Regions from separate parts of the Herbaspirillum camelliae genome, predicted to be linked through region 2. Evidence: predicted binding sites of a transcription regulator. Region 2 holds the regulator's gene; each other region holds the start of a gene.

Region 1 (6,157 bases), 410 kb from region 2:
AGCGATGGCGCACTTCCTGCAGGAAAACCAGCTGCTGCGCCCGCCCGACGGCAGCGCCCCGATCCTGGCCGCACAACGCGACCGGCAGCGCAAAGGCTGGGGGCAATGGCTGCTGCACAACTACCTGTTCCTGCGCCTGCCCCTGGTACAGCCGGATCGCTGGCTGTCGCGCTGGAGCCCGCGCCTGGCTTTTCTGTACAGCAGACGTTTCTTCCAGCTCACCGTCATCGCTGCGGTGCTGGGCTTGCTGGGGGTGTACCGCCAGTGGGACCAGTTCGCAGGTACGCTGGTGGATCACTTTACCTGGCAAGGCCTGGCCGCCTATGGCGCGACCCTGATCGCGGTCAAGACGCTGCATGAACTGGGACATGGTTTCACCGCCAAGCGCCATGGCTGCCGGGTCCCGAGCATGGGCGTAGCACTGCTGGTGTTGTGGCCGGTGGCCTATACCGATACCAATGAGGTCTGGAAACTGAGCCAACGCCATCAACGGCTGCAAGTGGCCGCCGCCGGCATCGCCACCGAACTGATCATCGCAGCCTGGGCGACGCTGGCCTGGGTGGTGCTTCCCGAGGGATTGCCGCGAGCGGTGGCCTTCCTGCTCTCGACCACCACCTGGGTCACCACCGTGCTGGTCAATGCCAGTCCGTTCATGCGCTTCGATGGTTACTTCCTCCTCTCCGATTATCTGCAACTGCCCAACCTGCACAGCCGGTCCTTTGCGCTGGCGCGCTGGGACCTGCGCGAACGTCTGTTTGCCATCGGCGAACCGGTGCCGGAACACCTGCCCGCGCGCCTGCACAAAGGACTTGTCGCCTTTGCCTGGGTCGTCTGGATCTATCGCCTGACGGTCTTCCTGGGCGTGGCGGTACTGGTGTATCACTTCTTCATCAAGGCAGCGGGGATTTTCCTGTTCATGGTGGAAATCGGCTGGTTCGTCTTGCTGCCGCTGCGGCTGGAGCTGCTGGAATGGCGCAAGCGCTGGCCGCAGATCCGTCAGCGCGGACGCTATCGCCGCAGCGCCATCGCCGCGGTCATCCTGTTGCTGCTGTTCGTATTGCCCTGGCCGACCCGCATTGCCAGCTCGGGCTTGCTGCAACCTGTGCAGCAACTGGAGCTGTACGCCCCCGCGCATGCCCAGGTAGTCGCGCTGCCCTGGGCCAACGGCAGCCAGGTCGCGGCCAACGCAGCGCTGATGCTGCTCAATTCACCCGACCTGATACGCCGCAATCAGATCAACGAGGCACGTCAGCAGCAACTCGCGCTGCAATCCAATGCAGCCAGTTTCGATCAGGAGACCCGCAAGAACTGGCAGTTGCTCAACGAGCAGCTCTCCTCCACCGAAGCCGAGCAAGCCACGGTGGAAGCAGACCGCAAGCGTTACCAGCCCATCGCGCCCTACGCCGGCAGGCTGGAAGACCTGAACCCTGATCTGCGGGTCGGCCAATGGCTCACCCAGGGCGAATCGCTGGGCCGCCTGATCGGTGATGGCCGCTGGCAGGTCGTGACCTATGTGGATGAAGATGACATCCATCGTATTGACGAGGGTGATCGTGCGCTCTTCATTGCCGATGGCATGGCTGGTCCCAATCTGCATCTGCGCTTGTCCAGCATCGACAAGAACGCCAGCCCGACGCTGGGCGAAGCGCCGCTGGCGAGCAACTACGGCGGCCACATTGCGGTGCGCGAGAAGAATGGCACGCTCTATCCGGAGCGCGCCGTCTATCGGGTGGTGTTCAATGTCGAGGCCGATGATGCCGGCGATGTCCGCAGCGCCCGCAGTGCCATCATGCAGCACAGCTGGCGCGGACGGGTCACCATCGCCGCGCAATGGGAAGCACCGGGGCTGCGCTTCTTGAAGAACGCCATGGCGGTGTTTTGGCGGGAGGCGGGGTTCTAGTTCGTGCAGGCCGGTTAGCTTGCCTCCCCTTTCAAGATGGACAAGAGCTGATCTGCCCCGTCCGGTGTTGCATTGGCATTATAGGAACTCAGTATCTGCAGCAATGCATATTTCAAGGGCTGTCGCGCCAGCCTTTCGTAAAACTGAATCAGCGCCAGGAATGGCTGGCGCTCAATCCTTGCGGTGGCAGGATCTACCACCGTCGCGATCAGGTCGGTCGGCGATGATCCGCTTGGCTCCAACTGGACCAATAGCTTGGCATGCCCGATCTGAGCATCAGGGTTCATGCCAAGAATGACCAAAGGGCCGTACTGCAATTGATTTAGCCACCAGGAAGTATCAAAAGAGGCCAAGCCATAACGCGTCAGCTCAGCCCTTTTCGCCAACAGCTCGACCTCGTCACCAAGCAGCAGGCCTTGATTGGCACGCCCTTGGATACCGTCCTGATAATAGGCCTCGAAGGGTGCGCCGAGCAGCTTCGCCACCCAGCTCATTGAATACGAGGTCGAGGCGCGCCAGGAAATCATCATGGTGACGCATGCCAGCCAACACAAATTGGAATGCCCCTGGTCCACCGGTGAGACCGTCCATCGAGGCGAAGCCATCGGAGCACTGCCATGGGCCGCGAGAGGTCTGGCGAGCATCAAAGATGCCAGCCCGCCGAGCACCAGGCGACGGTTTTTCCTGACCATATTCATCATTCAACAATCTCTCCACTCATTCAAGGCTGGAAATTCTCGATCTCTTCCAACGAGGGATTGTTGTTCTTGACGAAGGCCTGAAGGCGCTTGAATTCCTGCTCATCGATCTCGACCGGGGTTGAGATGAAACTGACTATCAAGGTCCGGTCATCTTGCTCTTGAGGTCCGCCGATACCCACTTGTCCGTCCGGCACATTTGCATTCGATCCGGGCATGCGCAGTACTTCGGTCCGGACACTCTCCTGGCGAGATCGCGCGTCTGCATAGATTTCACGGAGCGTGGAGTCAAGCTTCGCATAAGGCACCTTGGCAATCACTTTTTTCTGCTCCCAGCGCGGCCCGCCCAGATAGACGGCGCCGTACATCACCTTGGCCGTGAAGGGATCGTTTCCCTCCAACAGCATGGCGTGATAGAACGCGCGATGAACGTCCTGCCAGGGGCGTGCTTTTTCATCGCACGCGACATCATGGATGACCGATGCTTTGCGATACTTTCCTTCATAGGGACCACCGATGAACGACCAGGCGGCACGGGGAATGGATGCGCCATCAACCACCGAACCGGCGGGCGCATTCCAGTGCGTTCCAGCGCCATCGATATAGGTAAATGGCTGCGTCAGCTCCATCGTGCGGCCATCAGGTCCCCACTTGGCGACGACTTCGCCGACGAATTTTCCGTAAGACGTTCCAGCATCAGACTCGCTGCCAGCCGCCGTGGCCCATGTCGGAATGAGCAATGCGGCCATCAACCCCCAAACGAACTTCATACATCCCCCTGTTGAATTTTAGTTACATATTCCCGCAAAACGGGATCAGATTATGGGGCGGTGGGCAGGTTGGTGCAACGTTCCTTGTCGGCCCTCGTTCAGAATTGCCGTGCCAGTGGTGGTGCAGATGCATGGATGAATTCCGAGCAGCGCCGCGATCAATTCGTCCGGCGGCTCACCGTCATCAGCAAGGCTCAATCACCCAGACCGCAATTGACGCCTTGAAAATTCCGGAACCCATCCCTATACTTAGCACTCGTCACGGCAGAGTGCTAACAGCGCCGCCGGGCGCAATCCCCTTTTTCATGCGGTGAGGTTTGCTGCATTTGGAAGAAAACCGTTGCAGGCTTCGCCGCAATCAATGCTAACTTATTGAAAATTAAGGAGTTCTCATGAATCTTCGCCCTTTGCACGATCGCGTTATCGTCAAGCGCCTCGACCAGGAAACCAAGACTGCTTCCGGTATCGTTCTGCCTGACGCAGCGACCGAAAAGCCGGACCAAGGCGAAGTCCTGGCCGTCGGCAATGGCAAGATCCTGGAAGATGGCAAGGTCCGCCAACTGGCCGTGAAGGTCGGTGATCGCGTTCTGTTCGGCAAGTATTCCGGCCAGGCCGTGAAGATCGATGGCCAGGAACTGCTGGTCATGCGCGAAGAAGACCTGTTCGCCGTCGTCGAGAAGTAATTCGGCATCCGGCCTTCCTTTTCCTTCTATTTCTATATAGGTAGAGAAAACATGAAGGCCATCGGCAACAAGACAGCAGCCGGTGCTCCCTGAAGCTTCAGGCCCGAGCCCGGCGACATGAACTGAACCGAATTTCTGGAGAATCCAACATGGCAGCAAAGCAAGTTATTTTCGGCGATGAAGCACGCGCCAAGATCGTCAACGGCGTCAACATCCTGGCCAACGCAGTCAAGGTCACCCTGGGCCCCAAGGGCCGCAACGTCGTGCTGGAGCGCAGCTTCGGCGCCCCGACCGTGACCAAGGACGGCGTTTCCGTCGCCAAGGAAATCGAACTGAAGGACAAGCTGGAAAACATGGGCGCCCAGCTGGTCAAGGAAGTCGCTTCCAAGACCTCCGACAACGCCGGTGACGGTACCACCACCGCTACCGTGCTGGCCCAGGCCATCGTGCGCGAAGGCTTCAAGTACGTCGCCGCCGGCTTCAACCCGACTGACCTGAAGCGCGGTATCGACAAGGCTGTCACCGCCATCGTCGGCGAAGTCAAGAACCTGGCCAAGCCCACCACCACCTCCAAGGAAATCGCTCAAGTCGGCTCGATCTCGGCCAACTCCGACGCGGACATCGGCGACATCATCGCCAAGGCCATGGAAAAGGTCGGCAAGGAAGGCGTCATCACCGTGGAAGACGGCAAGTCGCTGGAAAACGAGCTGGACATCGTCGAAGGTATGCAGTTCGACCGTGGCTACCTGTCGCCGTACTTCATCAACAACCAAGAGAAGCAGATCGTCGCTCTGGACAATCCCTTCATCCTGCTGTTCGACAAGAAGATCTCCAACATCCGTGACCTGCTGCCGGTGCTGGAACAAGTCGCCAAGGCTGGCCGTCCGCTGCTGATCGTGGCTGAAGACGTCGAAGGCGAAGCCCTGGCTACCCTGGTGGTCAACAACATCCGTGGCATCCTGAAGACCGCTGCCGTCAAGGCGCCTGGCTTCGGCGACCGCCGCAAGGCCATGCTGGAAGACATCGCCATCCTGACCGGCGGCCAAGTGATCGCCGAAGAAGTCGGCCTGACCCTGGAAAAGGCTACCCTGGCTGAACTGGGCCAAGCCAAGCGCGTTGAAATCGGCAAGGAAAACACCACCATCATCGACGGCAACGGCGACGCCGCTGGCATCGAAGCTCGCGTGGCGATGATCCGTACCCAGATCGGCGAAGCGACCTCCGACTACGACCGTGAAAAGCTGCAAGAGCGCGTGGCCAAGCTGGCTGGCGGTGTTGCACTGATCAAGGTTGGCGCTGCTACCGAAGTCGAAATGAAGGAAAAGAAGGCCCGCGTCGAAGACGCCCTGCACGCTACCCGCGCTGCTGTTGAAGAAGGCGTCGTGCCTGGCGGTGGCGTGGCCCTGCTGCGCGCTCGCGCCAACGTCAAGGACCTGAAGGGCGACAACCCCGATCAGGAAGCCGGCATCAAGATCGTGCTGCGCGCCATCGAAGAGCCGCTGCGCCAGATCGTCTTCAACGCCGGCGACGAGCCGTCGGTGGTGGTGAACAAGGTGCTGGAAGGTTCGGGCAACTTCGGCTACAACGCTTCCAACGGCACCTATGGTGACCTGGTGGAACTGGGCGTGCTGGATCCGGCCAAGGTGACCCGTTCGGCCCTGCAGAACGCTGCCTCCGTGGCCAGCCTGATCCTGACCACCGACGCCCTGGTGGCCGAAGTGGCGGAAGACAAGCCGGCCGGCATGCCTGGCGGCATGGGTGGTATGGGCGGCATGGGTGGCATGGACGGCATGATGTAATTGCCCTCCGGCCATGGCCATGGAATCCATGGCCTGTGCTGCACGCTGCAAGGAAAAACCCGCATCGGCGACGATGCGGGTTTTTTCATGGGCGTCCGGTTGCGCGAATAACGACTGACTGTATGGACACCGAGACAAGCATGCAGCCAACCCATAAGAGAACGAGTGACGGGGGCGACCGCCAAGTCTGCCTTCGCAGCCATACAGGCATCGCTCTCTCAGCACGAAAAAGACCCGCATCCCCGTAAAAGGATGCGGGCCAAACATCGCGGCTTCCAGGGGCCGCGACGCAGTGCCTTGTTTAGAA
Region 2 (6,157 bases):
AGCGCGTCGGCGATGACTTCGCCCATCTTCAGCGCGGTGCCGGAGGGCGCATCGACCTTGAAGCGGTGATGGGCTTCGATGATCTCGATGTCGTAGCCGTGCGAGAAGTTCTTGGCGGCCATCTCCAGCAGCTTCATGGTCACGTTCACGCCCACGCTCATGTTGGGTGCGGCCATGATGGCGGTCTTCTCGGCGTAGGCCGCGATGGCGGCCTTGCCTTCGGGCTCGAAGCCGGTGGTGCCGATGACGACCTTCACGCCATGCGCGGCGCAGTATTCCAGATGCTTGAGGGTGCCTTCGGGACGGGTAAAGTCGATCAGCACGTCCGCCTTCGCCAATCCGCGCGCCAGGTCGGACTCGATCAGTACGCCCGTGGCCTTGCCCAGGAACAGGCCGGCATCGGTACCGATGCTGGGGGAGGTCGGGGTGTTGAGCGCGCCGGCCAGCTGGAGGTCGTCGGCGTTGAGGATGGCTTCGATGAGCATGCGGCCCATGCGCCCGGAGGCGCCGGCTACGGCGATATTCAATACGGTCATGACAATCTCGGGATTACTTGTTGGCGGAAGACGGGGCGACGGGCGAGGCCGGTTTGACGTCGTCGTCGGTCAGTTTCGCCTTGGAGCCGACCTTGGCGTCGGTGATCAGGGTCAGGTATTCGCTCTCGGTGGGCAGGTCCTGGCCGCCTTGCACATGGTCCAGCAGGTCATCCTTGAAGAACACGGTCACGCGGCTGGTCATGATTTCGCCATTGCCCTTGGCCAGGCGGAAATCGTAGTCCCAGCGGTTGGTGTGGAACATGTCGGTCAGCAGCGGCGTACCCAGCACGAAGCGCACCTGGTCGCGCGTGAGGCCCGGACGCAGTTGCGCCACCATCTCGCGGGAGACGAAGTTGCCCTGCTGGATGTCGATGCGGTAGGGGCGCAGGAAACCGAACAGGCTGTTGCTCTTGCCGCTCACTTTCACGCCCTGGGCATCGGCCGCAGCCTGGTCCGGAGCCTTGGTCGAGGAACAGCCGGCCAGCGACAGCGCCAGCAAGGCGGCCAGGCCGATTGCGACGGAATGATGACGGGACTTCAGACGGGAAAGCATGTGCATAAAGTTTTCAACCGGGTTGAGCCATGAGCCTAAAGCGCTATATGATAAGCTAGAACTTACTTCTTAAATAGGCATGAGTGCGTTCCGTCAGCAAAAGGCTTTCTCCACAGCCAGCCGGAACCGTCCCCAGGCCTTCCCCGCGGACCCGCGCGCCTGTTTGAGACCAGTCAAAACCCGGGAACCCACTCTACCATGCCGAACAATCCATCCGAACTGAAGGCCAGCGGCCTGAAGGCTACGCTACCTCGCCTGAAGATCCTGGAGATCTTCCAGAACACCTCGGTGCGCCACCTGAGCGCCGAAGATGTCTATAAACAATTGCTTTCCGACAATCTCGATGTCGGTCTGGCCACCGTCTACCGGGTGCTGACCCAGTTCGAGCAGGCCGGCTTGCTCCAGCGCAATCACTTCGAGACCGGCAAGGCCGTCTTCGAACTCAACGAGGGCTCGCACCACGACCACCTGGTCTGCCTGGACTGCGGCAAGGTCGAGGAATTCTTCGACGCCGAGATCGAGAAGCGCCAGCTGAAGATTGCCCAGGAGCACGGTTTCGAGATCGCCGATCACGCGCTGGCCCTCTACGGTCATTGCAAGAACTGCAAGAAACTGAAGAAATAAGCGCGACGTAAGCTCCCCGCGCTGTCGGATGCAAAAAAGCCACGTGGACCTCACGTGGCTTTTTTGCATTCCGGCCCGCGCTGCGGATTCAATGCTGGCTCAAGGCGCTGGAGAGCAGCTTGGCCGTGATATCGACGATAGGGATGACGCGCTCATAGGCCATGCGGGTCGGTCCGATCACGCCCAGCGTGCCGACGATGCGGCCATTGACTTCATAGGGCGCGGTGACGATGCTCATGTCATCCATGGGCATCAGCTGGGACTCGCCGCCGATGAAGATCTGCACGCCGGTGGCCTTGCTGGAGACATCCAGCAACTGCAAGAGCCCGGTCTTCTGCTCGAACATGTCGAAGAGACGGCGCAGCGAATTCATGTTGGACGACAGGTCGGTCACCGACAGCAGGTTGCGCTCGCCGGAGATGACTACGTTGTTATCGGCTTCCTCGCTCATGGCGTCGCTGCCGGCTTCGACGGCAGCGTGCATGAGCGTGGTCATGTCGTCGCGCAACTGGCGCAGCTCACCCTGCAGGTGCATGCGCACCTGGTCGAAGGACTGGCCGGCGTAGTGCTGGTTGATGTAGTTGGCGGCCTGGGTCAGCTGGCTGGGGGTGTAATCGACCTCGGTGAGCAGCATGCGATTCTGCACGTCGCCGCCCTGGTCGACGATCACCAGCAAGATGCGCTTTTCGGACAGCCGCAGGAACTCGATCTGCTGGAATACCGACTCGCGCTTGGGCGTCATCACCACGCCGGCAAACTGCGACAGCGAAGACAGCACCTGGGCTGCATTGGTGATGATCTTCTGCGGCGAGGCGCTGTGCTGCAGGCGCGCCTGCAGGCGGCCTTCCAGCGCGCTTTCGTCGATGGCCTCGACGGTGAGCAGGGTATCGACGAACATGCGATAGCCGCGCGGCGTGGGTACGCGGCCAGCCGAGGTGTGCGGGCTGGCGACGAAGCCCATCTCTTCGAGATCGGCCATGATGTTGCGGATGGTGGCCGGTGACAGTTCCAGGCCCGACAGTTTCGACAGGGCGCGCGAACCGACCGGCTGGCCGTCGGCGATATACCGTTCGACCAGGGCCTTGAGCAGTGTGCGGGCGCGGTTATCGAGTTGCATGGTGCATATTCTAGCGGCTTATTCTGCAAAAAGTGACGCCACCGGCGCCGATGGCCTGATTTGCCCCTTCTTCATGCCTTGGACTGCGCCTCCAGCCAGTCATGCAGCTCATGCAGGTCGCGGCAGACGGCGTCGGGCCGGATGCCGTCTAGCAGCACGCGCCCGAAGCGGTTCATCCAGACTGCCTTGAGGCCCGCTTGCTGGGCGCCTTGTACGTCCAGCAAGGGATCGTCGCCGACATAGACGGTCGCGCCCGGCGCCACCTGCAGCGCTTCGCAGGCGGCGTGGAAGATGGCCGGGTCGGGCTTGGCGCGTCCGAAGCGATGCGCGGCAATGGAGACCTCAAAGTGGCCGGCCAGCCCGATGCGCTCCAGGTCGGCAAAGCCGTTGGAGACCGAGCCCAGGGTGAGCTTGCCCTTCAGGCGCAGCAGGGCCGGCTCCACGTCGTCGAACAGCGCGACGGTGCTACGCGCTTCAGAGAACAGGGTCATGGCCGGGTCGACCAGCGCCAGGTCCACGTCGTGTTCACGGAAGACCTCCGAGAGCGCCGTATGGCGCAGTTTCCAGAGATTGATGCGGTAGGCGGGATCGGTCTGCATCAGCGCCATGCGGCGCTCGCGCAGGCTGGCGATGGTGTGGGCCGCCGCCACGGCGGGTGCATGCTGGCGCAGCCAGTCGTAGAGCAGGGTTTCGGCGCGCACCAGCACGGGTTCGATGGCCCACAGGGTATCGTCGAGGTCGAACAGGACCGCCTGGATGGGGGAGGCGGCCGGCGAGGCGGGCAGGGTGGGGGCGCTTGGTTTCATTACAATGTCAGCTCAAATTATGGTCTAATCCGCAGCATGTGGCCCATCAAATTACCCGTTCAGGCAGCCGTACCCAAAACCGTCGCCATCGTCGGCAAGTTCCAGGCCGTCGGCATTGCGCAGATATTGTCGGACATTGCCGTGTTCCTCGAGTCGCATGGCCATACCGTGGTGTTCGAGGCGGAAACCGCCGAGAACGTCGCGCTGCAAGGCTATGACAGCCTGACCCCCGAGCAGATCGGCCAGCATGCCGACGTGGCCATCGTGGTCGGCGGCGACGGCACCATGCTGGGCATCGCGCGCCAGCTGGCGCCCTACAATGTCCCGCTCATCGGCATCAACCAGGGTCGCCTGGGCTTCATTACCGATATCGCGCAAGACCGCATGATACCGGCTCTGGCCGATATGCTGGAAGGCAAGGTCGAGGCCGAGTCGCGTTCGCTGCTGGAAGCGCGGGTCTACCGCGAGGGCGGCGAGATCTTCCGCGCCCTGGCCTTGAACGACGTGGTGGTGGCGCGGGGTGCCACCTCCGGCATGGTCGAGCTGCGGGTGGAAGTCGATGGACGGTTCATGTACAACCAGCGCTCCGATGGCCTCATCGTGGCCACGCCCACCGGCTCGACCGCCTACGCGCTCTCGGCGGGCGGGCCGATCCTGCATCCCAGCCTGCATGGCATCGTGATGGTGCCGATTTCGCCGCACTCGCTGTCCAATCGGCCGATCACGCTGTCGGATTCCTGCGAGATCGTCATCCAGGTCGTCTCCGGACGCGAGGTCAGCGCCAACTTCGACATGCAGTCCTTGACCAGCGTGCTGCACGGCGACCGCATCGTGATCCGCCGCTCGGCGCACAAGATCACCTTCCTGCATCCCCAGGGCTGGAGCTATTTCGACACCCTGCGCGAGAAGCTGCACTGGAATGAATACCCGTCCATAGAAGGCCGATTACAATAAGCCCGCAATACCGAGCCCGGCCAGCCCGTGCCGGCTCGCCCGAGAACACCGGCCCGTCCGTCCAACCCGCTGCGAGACCACCATGCTGCGTACCTTAACGATCCGCGACTTCGTGATTGTCGATGCCATCGAGCTCGAATTCGCGCGCGGATTTTCCGTCTTCACCGGCGAGACTGGCGCCGGCAAATCCATCCTCATCGATGCCCTGGCGCTGGCCCTGGGTGGACGGGGCGATCCCAGCGTGGTGCGCGAGGGCGCGGCCAAGGCGGACGTGAGCGCCGATTTCAGCGCCACCCCTGAGGTCCAGGCCTGGCTGGAAGAACACGAATTCGCCGACGAGCACGGTGGCGTGCTGCTGCGCCGGGTGATCGACAATGCCGGGCGCAGCAAGGCCTACATCAATGGCAGCGCTGCCACCGCCGCGCAGTTGCGCGAAGTCGGCGAGATGCTGGTCGATATCCACGGCCAGCATGCGCACCAGTCGCTGATGAAGGCCGATGCCCAGCGGCAGTTGCTGGACAGCCAGGCCGGCCTCCTGGAGCAGGCGCGCGAGGTAGCTGCGTCCTACAAGACCTGGCGTGCGCTGGCGCGCCAGCGCGAACAGTTCGAGCAGGATGCACGCAATGTGCTGCTGGAGCGCGAGCGCCTGGAGTGGCAGGTGGCCGAGCTGCACAAGCTGGCGGTCAAGCCCGGCGAATGGGCCGAGATCAGCACTGAGCACAGCCGCCTCTCGCATGCCGCCGCCCTGATCGGCGGGGCGCAGGAAGCGCTGGGCGTGATCTCGGAATCGGAATCGCCCATCCTCTCGCAGCTGTCCTCGATCACGCAGAAGCTCACCAAGCTGGTCGATGTCGATACTGCCCTGAAGCCTGTACTCGATGCCCTCGAGCCAGCGCAGATCCAGCTGCAGGAAGCGGTCTATGCCTTGAACGATTACCTGGGCCGGGTCGAACTCGATCCGGCGCGCTTGCAGGAAGTGGAAGAGCGCCTGGAAGCCATCCACTCCACCGCCCGCAAGTTCCACGTGCAGCCTGATGAGCTGCCGGAGGAATACCGCAAGCTCTCCGAACAATTGAAGCAACTGGCCGACGCCAGCGACCTCGACGCCCTGCGCGCGCAGGAAGACAAGCTCAGGCAAGCCTATCTCGTCCTGGCGCAGAAACTTTCCAAGGCGCGCGCCAAGGCCGCTGCCGCGCTGGGTGAGGCGGTGACGGCGGCGATGCAGGACCTGTCGATGGCGGGTGGGCGCTTTGAGATCGCCCTGAATGAAGTCGAACCGGCCGCCTACGGGCTGGAACAGGTGGAATTCCTGGTCGCCGGCCACGCCGGCGTGGCCCCCCGGGCGCTGGCCAAGGTGGCGTCCGGCGGCGAACTGGCGCGTATCTCGCTGGCCATTTCGGTGATCGCCTCGGCCGCCACCAGCATTCCTACCCTGATCTTCGACGAAGTCGACAGCGGCATCGGCGGCGCCGTGGCCGAGGTGGTCGGACGCTTGTTGAAGCGCCTGGGCCAGGATCGCCAGGTGCTGTGCGTGACCCACCTGCCGCAGGTGGCCAGCCAGGCCAAC
Region 3 (6,157 bases), 1.8 Mb from region 2:
GGAGCGCATCGAGCGGGTCTGGCTGGTGACGGATCGCCAGCCCATCGAGACGCTGCTCCTGCGCGAATACGACGGAACCGATATCCTTAGGGTCGATGCCGGCAAGCTCAGGTCCTGGTTGCCGGTGGATGCCGGGACCTCGGTAGAGGACCATATCTACCTGATCGATCCACTGGGCAACCTGATGATGCGTTTCCCCAAGGACCCTGATCCCGGCAAGATGAAGAAGGACATTTCCAAGCTGCTGCGGGCCTCGTCGATAGGCTGAGGGCCGCAGCGGGCGCTGTGCGATGACGTAAGTTTGATTCAAGATGACTGCAACGATGCTGATACAACTGGGCCTGACCGGGCTCGTGGTGGCCCTCATTCCGCTGGCCGTGGTGTGGCGCGCCCAGGGCGCGGCCAACAAATACCGCAAGCTGGTGTGGGTGACGCTGTTCTTTACTTTCGACCTGATCATGTTCGGCGCTTTCACGCGCCTGACCGACTCCGGCCTGGGCTGTCCCGACTGGCCGGGCTGCTACAGCCACGCCAATCCCCTGCTGGCGCATGAACACATCAATGCCGCCCAGGAAGCCATGCCCACCGGGCCGGTCACCTGGGCCAAGGCCTGGATCGAAATGACCCACCGCTATTTCGCCATGGCCGTGGGCTTCCTGATCATCGTGCTGATGGTGGCGGCGTGGTGGCGTTGGATCAGATCGGGCAAGACCGAGTTGCAGTTCCGGCCCTGGTTCCCGACAGCGCTGCTGGGCTTCGTTTGCCTGCAGGGCGCGTTTGGCGCGTGGACCGTGACGATGAAGCTGCAGCCCATCATCGTCACGCTGCATCTGCTGCTGGGCCTGAACCTGCTGGCCATGCTGACCTGGCTGGCCGCGCGGCAGGAGCAGCACCTGCCGGTGTCCCCGGCCGGTCGGGCGCTGATCGTGCCGGCCACCGTGGGCGCTGCGCTGCTGGGCTTGCAGATCGCGCTGGGCGGCTGGGTCAGCACCAATTACGCCGCGCTGGCCTGTACCGACTTTCCCTTGTGCGACGGCAAGCTGGTGCCGGACATGGATTTTGCGCACGGCTTTACGCTCTGGCGCCACCTGGGCATGACTTCCGGCGGCGACTACCTGCCTTTCCAGGCGCTGACGGCGATCCACTGGGTGCATCGCAGCTTTGCCTTTGTCGTCATCTTGTATGTTGTATGGCTGGCACACGGCGCCCTGCGTGAAGAAGGGCTGCGCAAGACCGGCCGCTGGCTCCTGACCGTGCTGGGTTTGCAGCTCTGTACTGGGCTGGCGACCATCTATCTGAACTGGCCCCTGGCCATTGCCGTGGTCCACAACGGCGGCGCGGCGCTGCTGGTGATCCTGATGGTCATGTTAAACTACAAGGTCCGTTACGCACCCTCCGGCCAGGCCATCGCTGCTCCACCAGCCACCGCCCGGCCCGTCACGCCATGACCACATTGACCGCCCAACCCAACCGCATCGCCCAGTACTGGGCACTGACCAAGCCGCGCGTGACGCAGCTGGCGGTGTTCTGTGCCGTGATCGGCATGTTCCTTTCCACGCCTGATCTGCCGGACTGGCACAAGGTCATCTTCGGCACGCTGGGCATCTGGTTGCTAGCCGGCGCGGCCTTCGCCATCAACTGCCTGGTCGAGCGCGAGATCGATTCGCGCATGGCCCGTACCGCCCGCCGCCCCATGGCGCGGGGCGAGATCACGGTAGGCCAGACCCTGGTGTTCTCGGGTGTGCTCGGTGGCCTGGGCATGTGGGTGCTGTACAACCTGGTCAACCCGCTGACCATGTGGCTGACCTTCGCCACCTTCGTCGGCTACGCCATCATCTACACCATCGTCCTCAAGCCCGCCACCTCGCAGAACATCGTCATCGGCGGCCTGGCCGGCGCGATGCCGCCGGCGCTGGGCTGGGCGGCGATGGCCAACGACGTGCCCATGCAAGCCTGGGTGCTGGTGATGATCATCTTCATCTGGACCCCGCCGCACTTCTGGGCGCTGGCCATGTATCGCCGCGATGACTACGCCAAGTCCGGCCTGCCCATGCTGCCCATCACCCATGGCATGGACGTGACCAAGCTGCACGTGCTCATGTACACCATCGCGCTCTTCGCGGTGAGCCTGCTGCCCTTTGCCATCGGCATGAGCGGGCTGATCTATCTGGGCACGGCGGTCGTGCTGGGAGCGATCTTCTTCTGGTATTCGTGGCAGATGTACCGTCGCTACACCGACCTGATCGCGCGCAAGGCCTTTGCCTATTCCATCGTCTACCTGTCCATCCTGTTCGCGGTGCTGCTGGTGGATCACTATTTCCTGTTCCGTAGCTTCTGAAACTGAACCCATGAAAAGATTCTTCTCGGCCCTGCTGCTGGCCGGATGCGCGACCTTGCTGGCCGCCTGCGGGCCGTCCAAGCCTGAGCTGAAGTTCAACAATACCGATGTCACCGGGCTGGACTATGCCAAGGACTTCGCCCTGACCGACCACACCGGCAAGCCGCGCACCCTGGCCGATTTCAAGGGCAAGGTGGTGGTGATGTTCTTCGGCTACACGCAATGCCCGGATGTCTGCCCGACCACCATGGTCGAGATGTCCAATGTGATGAAGGAACTGGGGCCGGATGCGGACAAGGTACAGGTGCTGTTCGTGACCGTCGACCCCGAGCGCGATACCCAGGAAGTGCTGTCGCAATACGTCCCAGCCTTCGACAAGCGTTTCCTCGGCCTGCGCGGCGACCAGCAGCAGACCGAGAAGGTCGCCAAGGAATTCAAGGTGTTCTACCAGAAGGTGCCGGGCAAGCAGCGGGGCAGCTATACCATGGACCACACCGCGGGCAGCTACGTGTTCGATCCGCAGGGTCGTATCCGCCTCTTCGTCAAGCACGGCCAGGGGCCGCAGACGCTGGCGCATGACATCAAGCTGTTGCTGTCCTGATGGCTTGAAACGATATCAATCGTCTGGTTGGTCTGGATAACAAGAAAGGCGCCCGAGGGCGCCTTTCTTGTTGGTACTGCCGACTCGTACTGAGCAGCCAGGAGCCGATCAGGAATAGGCCTGCAGCGAGGTCTTCATCTTCTTCAGCGCCACCGCCTCGATCTGGCGGATACGCTCGGCCGAGACGCCGAACTCGTCAGCCAGCTCGTGCAGCGTCGCCCCCGACCCATCGTCATTGGCCAGCCAGCGGGCCTCGACAATGCGGCGCGAGCGCTCATCCAGCTTGGACAGTGCGGCTTCCAGGCCTTCGGACTGCAGGCGGTCGTACTGCTTGGCCTCGATCACGCGGGTCGGCTCCGAATTGTCCGAAGACAGGTAGGCGATGGGCGCGAACTTGTCATCCTCATCATCGGTGGGCGATTCCAGGGCGATGTCGCGACCGGACAGACGGGTTTCCATCTCGATCACTTCCTCGCGCTTGACGTCCAGGGTCTTGGCCAGGGCCTCGACCTGGGCCGGCGTCATCGCGTCCAGACCTTCCTTGTGGCTGCGCAGGTTGAAGAACAGCTTGCGCTGGGCCTTGGTGGTCGCCACCTTGACCAGGCGCCAGTTCTTCAGGATGTACTCGTGGATCTCGGCCTTGATCCAATGCATGGCATAGGACACCAGGCGCACGTTCTGGGCCGGGTCGAAGCGCTTGACGGCTTTCATCAGGCCGATATTGCCTTCCTGGATCAGGTCGGCGTGCGGCAGGCCGTAGCCCAGATAGCCACGGGCGATCGACACCACCAGGCGCAGGTGCGACAACACCATCTTCTGGGCGGCGCCCAGATCGTTCTTTTCGCGCAGGTCGCGGGCCAGCTTGACCTCTTCCTCGTGGGTCAGCATGGGCAGGCGGTTCACTGCCGAGATATACGCGTCGATGTTGCCCAGGCTGCCGGAAAAACCCAGCGCGAGTGCATTGGACTCGGCAGGCATGAGTGCAGTTTGTGCAGACGCAGTTTTCATGGATTCTCCTTGGTTCCTAACGGAAACAGTATGAAGCAGTAGAGTCGCGCACCAGAGCCAGACTGGTCCGTGCGGCGACGCGATTTGATGCATGGCCCCAAAAGTGGAGCATTTCGATAAGGTATTCTAGCACTCGTCACCCGGGAGTGCTAATAGCATGAAAGTGAAGGTTCAATAGTTATTGGCTATTGCTCTTCCGATGATCATTGCATTCATTCCCCTCCATATTAGTCGTGTTCGGGCGACAAAAGTTGCGATCCGGGTCAACTGCGGCCCAGAAACTTGTAACAAATTTTGTGGCAAAAAAGGAAGGGCGGGGATGAGGGGCGGGAAGGCCATGTCTGCAGCCCACAGTCAGCAAACAGACTCGTCAACAGACGAGAATATCCCTGCGAAGAAGACGGTCGGGCAGGGGAATTATTGTTGTAGCTCAGTTCGAACGCTAAAATTTCCCGCCAGAAAGTCCAAAGCCCGCTGCTGCGGGCTTTGTCCTCAATTTACAGGGGCACGACCGGTTGCCCGGAAAACCCCTGTCTCTATGCGTCGAAGTATAGCACTCTGCGTTTTGCGCTTTCAACCCATATGCAGAAACACTTCTCGGCGCCGCGTCTGGCGGCCATCGATCGCTTCTTTCTCACCACTTCGCACCGCGACGCGCTGGGATGCTATGCCTGGAACCAGGCGGTCAGCGCTGGCTTTCTGCCTCTTCTGGCTGATGTCGAGGTTTCTCTGCGAAACGCTTTGCATCGCGCTTTATCCCAGTATTTTCATGCGGTCGATTCATCAGACTGGATGATGCCCCGGCCCAATCCGGCCCACGGCATCAATCCTGCGGCTCCTGTTCAGTTGCCACCTGTCCACAAGCTCACGCCCAAGTCGCGCGAAGACGTGGTGTCGGCAATGGGGAAGGTCAAGGCTCGCAAGCCGGCTGGCTACCTCGTGAGCCCGGATGATGTCGTCGCCGCCTTGCCCTTTGGTTTCTGGGAAGTGCTGATCGCCGGGCTGGCCCATCGTTCCCAGCCGCCTGGTTTGCAGGCGGCGATTCTGGCCGCGGCTTTTCCTTACGCGCCTGATACGGCGACTACCCCCTACGGCAGCCAGGATTTCAGGACGAGGTTGGTCAATCTGCTCAAGAGAATCCGCGACGTCCGCAACCGCATCGGTCATCACGAGGCATTGTGGAGCACACCGGAGTTCAATGTGTTCGGTGCACTGGGACACATCCCCCGCCGGCCCCGGCACACCCTGAACAGCCTGCGCAAGCTTGCGGAAAAGCTCTCCTGGTTTGGCGGCTGGATCGATCCGGCCATCTCGGCATATATGCAAAACGGTGATCACTGGTGGTCACTGCAGGTCCTGCTTCAACGGCAGGCGCTGGCAACTTATCGTGTGCTTGGGGGCGCAGTTGGCACTTACCGCCGTCTCCTGGAGGCGACCCGCCCACCGGCCAACCGGACCATGGCTACCCTGAGCGCTTTGCGCGCACGGCAAAAACGGCGAATTATCGACCGCTACTATTTCTGAGGGGATGCAGGTAGTTGCACTCAAGCCCCACGCGCCAACTGCCTGCGCACCGACAACATGGCCCCGAACAAGCCCAGCAAGGCGCTCACCGCCAGCAGCAGTCCGATGGCCATCGGGCTGGGCAGGGCCAGCTGGAATTCGGAGGCATACAGATGGGCGAAATCCAGGATGGCCGCATTGAGCGGCTGCTGTGCCGCCACCACCAGCCCCAGCGCCACCAGCCCGGCGCACACGCCCAGCAGGGCACCGGTGTAGTAGAAGGGACGATAGATGAAGGAATTGGTTGCTCCGAACAGGCGCGAGACTTCGATCTCATCGCGTTGCGTCATCACCTGCAGGCGGATGGTGTTGAATACCACCGCCACCACCACCGCACCCAGCGTGATGCCCAGGAACAGCAGCACCAGCCGCAGGATGCGCAGCAGCGCCGCCAGCCGCTTGACCCATTCGGAATCGATCTGCACCGTATCCACCCCGGCCTGCTTCTGCAACTGCTGGGCGATCTGGTCCACCCGGCCGGCATCCATGGCGTTCTGGAAGCCCGGCAGGCGCAGCACATAGCTGTCCGGCAGCGGGTTGCTGCCCAGCGTGTTGAGCACATCGGCCAGCCCGGTCTTGCTCTTCAAGGCCTCGAAGGCCTTTTCGCGCGGGATGAATTCGACCTTGCCTACGGTGTTGCTGTCCTT

What was found. The regulator HrcA, encoded in region 2, represses chaperone genes, less so after heat shock. The targets are predictions, from matches to a motif close to TTAGCACTCNNNNNNNNNGAGTGCTAA.
Region 1: the regulator HrcA is predicted to act here: its motif matches at 3,618-3,644, upstream of groES (co-chaperone GroES).
Region 3: the regulator HrcA is predicted to act here: its motif matches at 4,074-4,100, upstream of rpoH (RNA polymerase sigma factor RpoH).

Annotation. Positions count from the first base shown of each region.
Region 1 is NZ_KV880769.1:2,469,028-2,475,184, reverse strand. Features, by position in the region: gene BGK68_RS11015 (HlyD family secretion protein) at 1-1,900, shown strand, start outside; gene BGK68_RS11010 (papain-like cysteine protease family protein) at 1,915-2,601, opposite strand; gene BGK68_RS11005 (DUF1353 domain-containing protein) at 2,622-3,368, opposite strand; gene groES (co-chaperone GroES) at 3,761-4,051, shown strand; gene groL (chaperonin GroEL) at 4,201-5,850, shown strand; gene BGK68_RS10990 (porin) at 6,152-6,157, opposite strand, start outside.
Region 2 is NZ_KV880769.1:2,061,221-2,067,377, forward strand. Features, by position in the region: gene dapB (4-hydroxy-tetrahydrodipicolinate reductase) at 1-536, opposite strand, end outside; gene BGK68_RS09200 (outer membrane protein assembly factor BamE) at 550-1,095, opposite strand; gene fur (ferric iron uptake transcriptional regulator) at 1,288-1,713, shown strand; gene hrcA (heat-inducible transcriptional repressor HrcA) at 1,802-2,830, opposite strand; gene BGK68_RS09215 (HAD family hydrolase) at 2,902-3,636, opposite strand; gene BGK68_RS09220 (NAD kinase) at 3,673-4,590, shown strand; gene recN (DNA repair protein RecN) at 4,673-6,157, shown strand, end outside.
Region 3 is NZ_KV880769.1:257,098-263,254, reverse strand. Features, by position in the region: gene BGK68_RS01210 (SCO family protein) at 1-268, shown strand, start outside; gene BGK68_RS01205 (COX15/CtaA family protein) at 312-1,448, shown strand; gene cyoE (heme o synthase) at 1,445-2,338, shown strand; gene BGK68_RS01195 (SCO family protein) at 2,349-2,939, shown strand; gene rpoH (RNA polymerase sigma factor RpoH) at 3,048-3,947, opposite strand; gene BGK68_RS01185 (Abi family protein) at 4,530-5,471, shown strand; gene ftsX (permease-like cell division protein FtsX) at 5,492-6,157, opposite strand, start outside.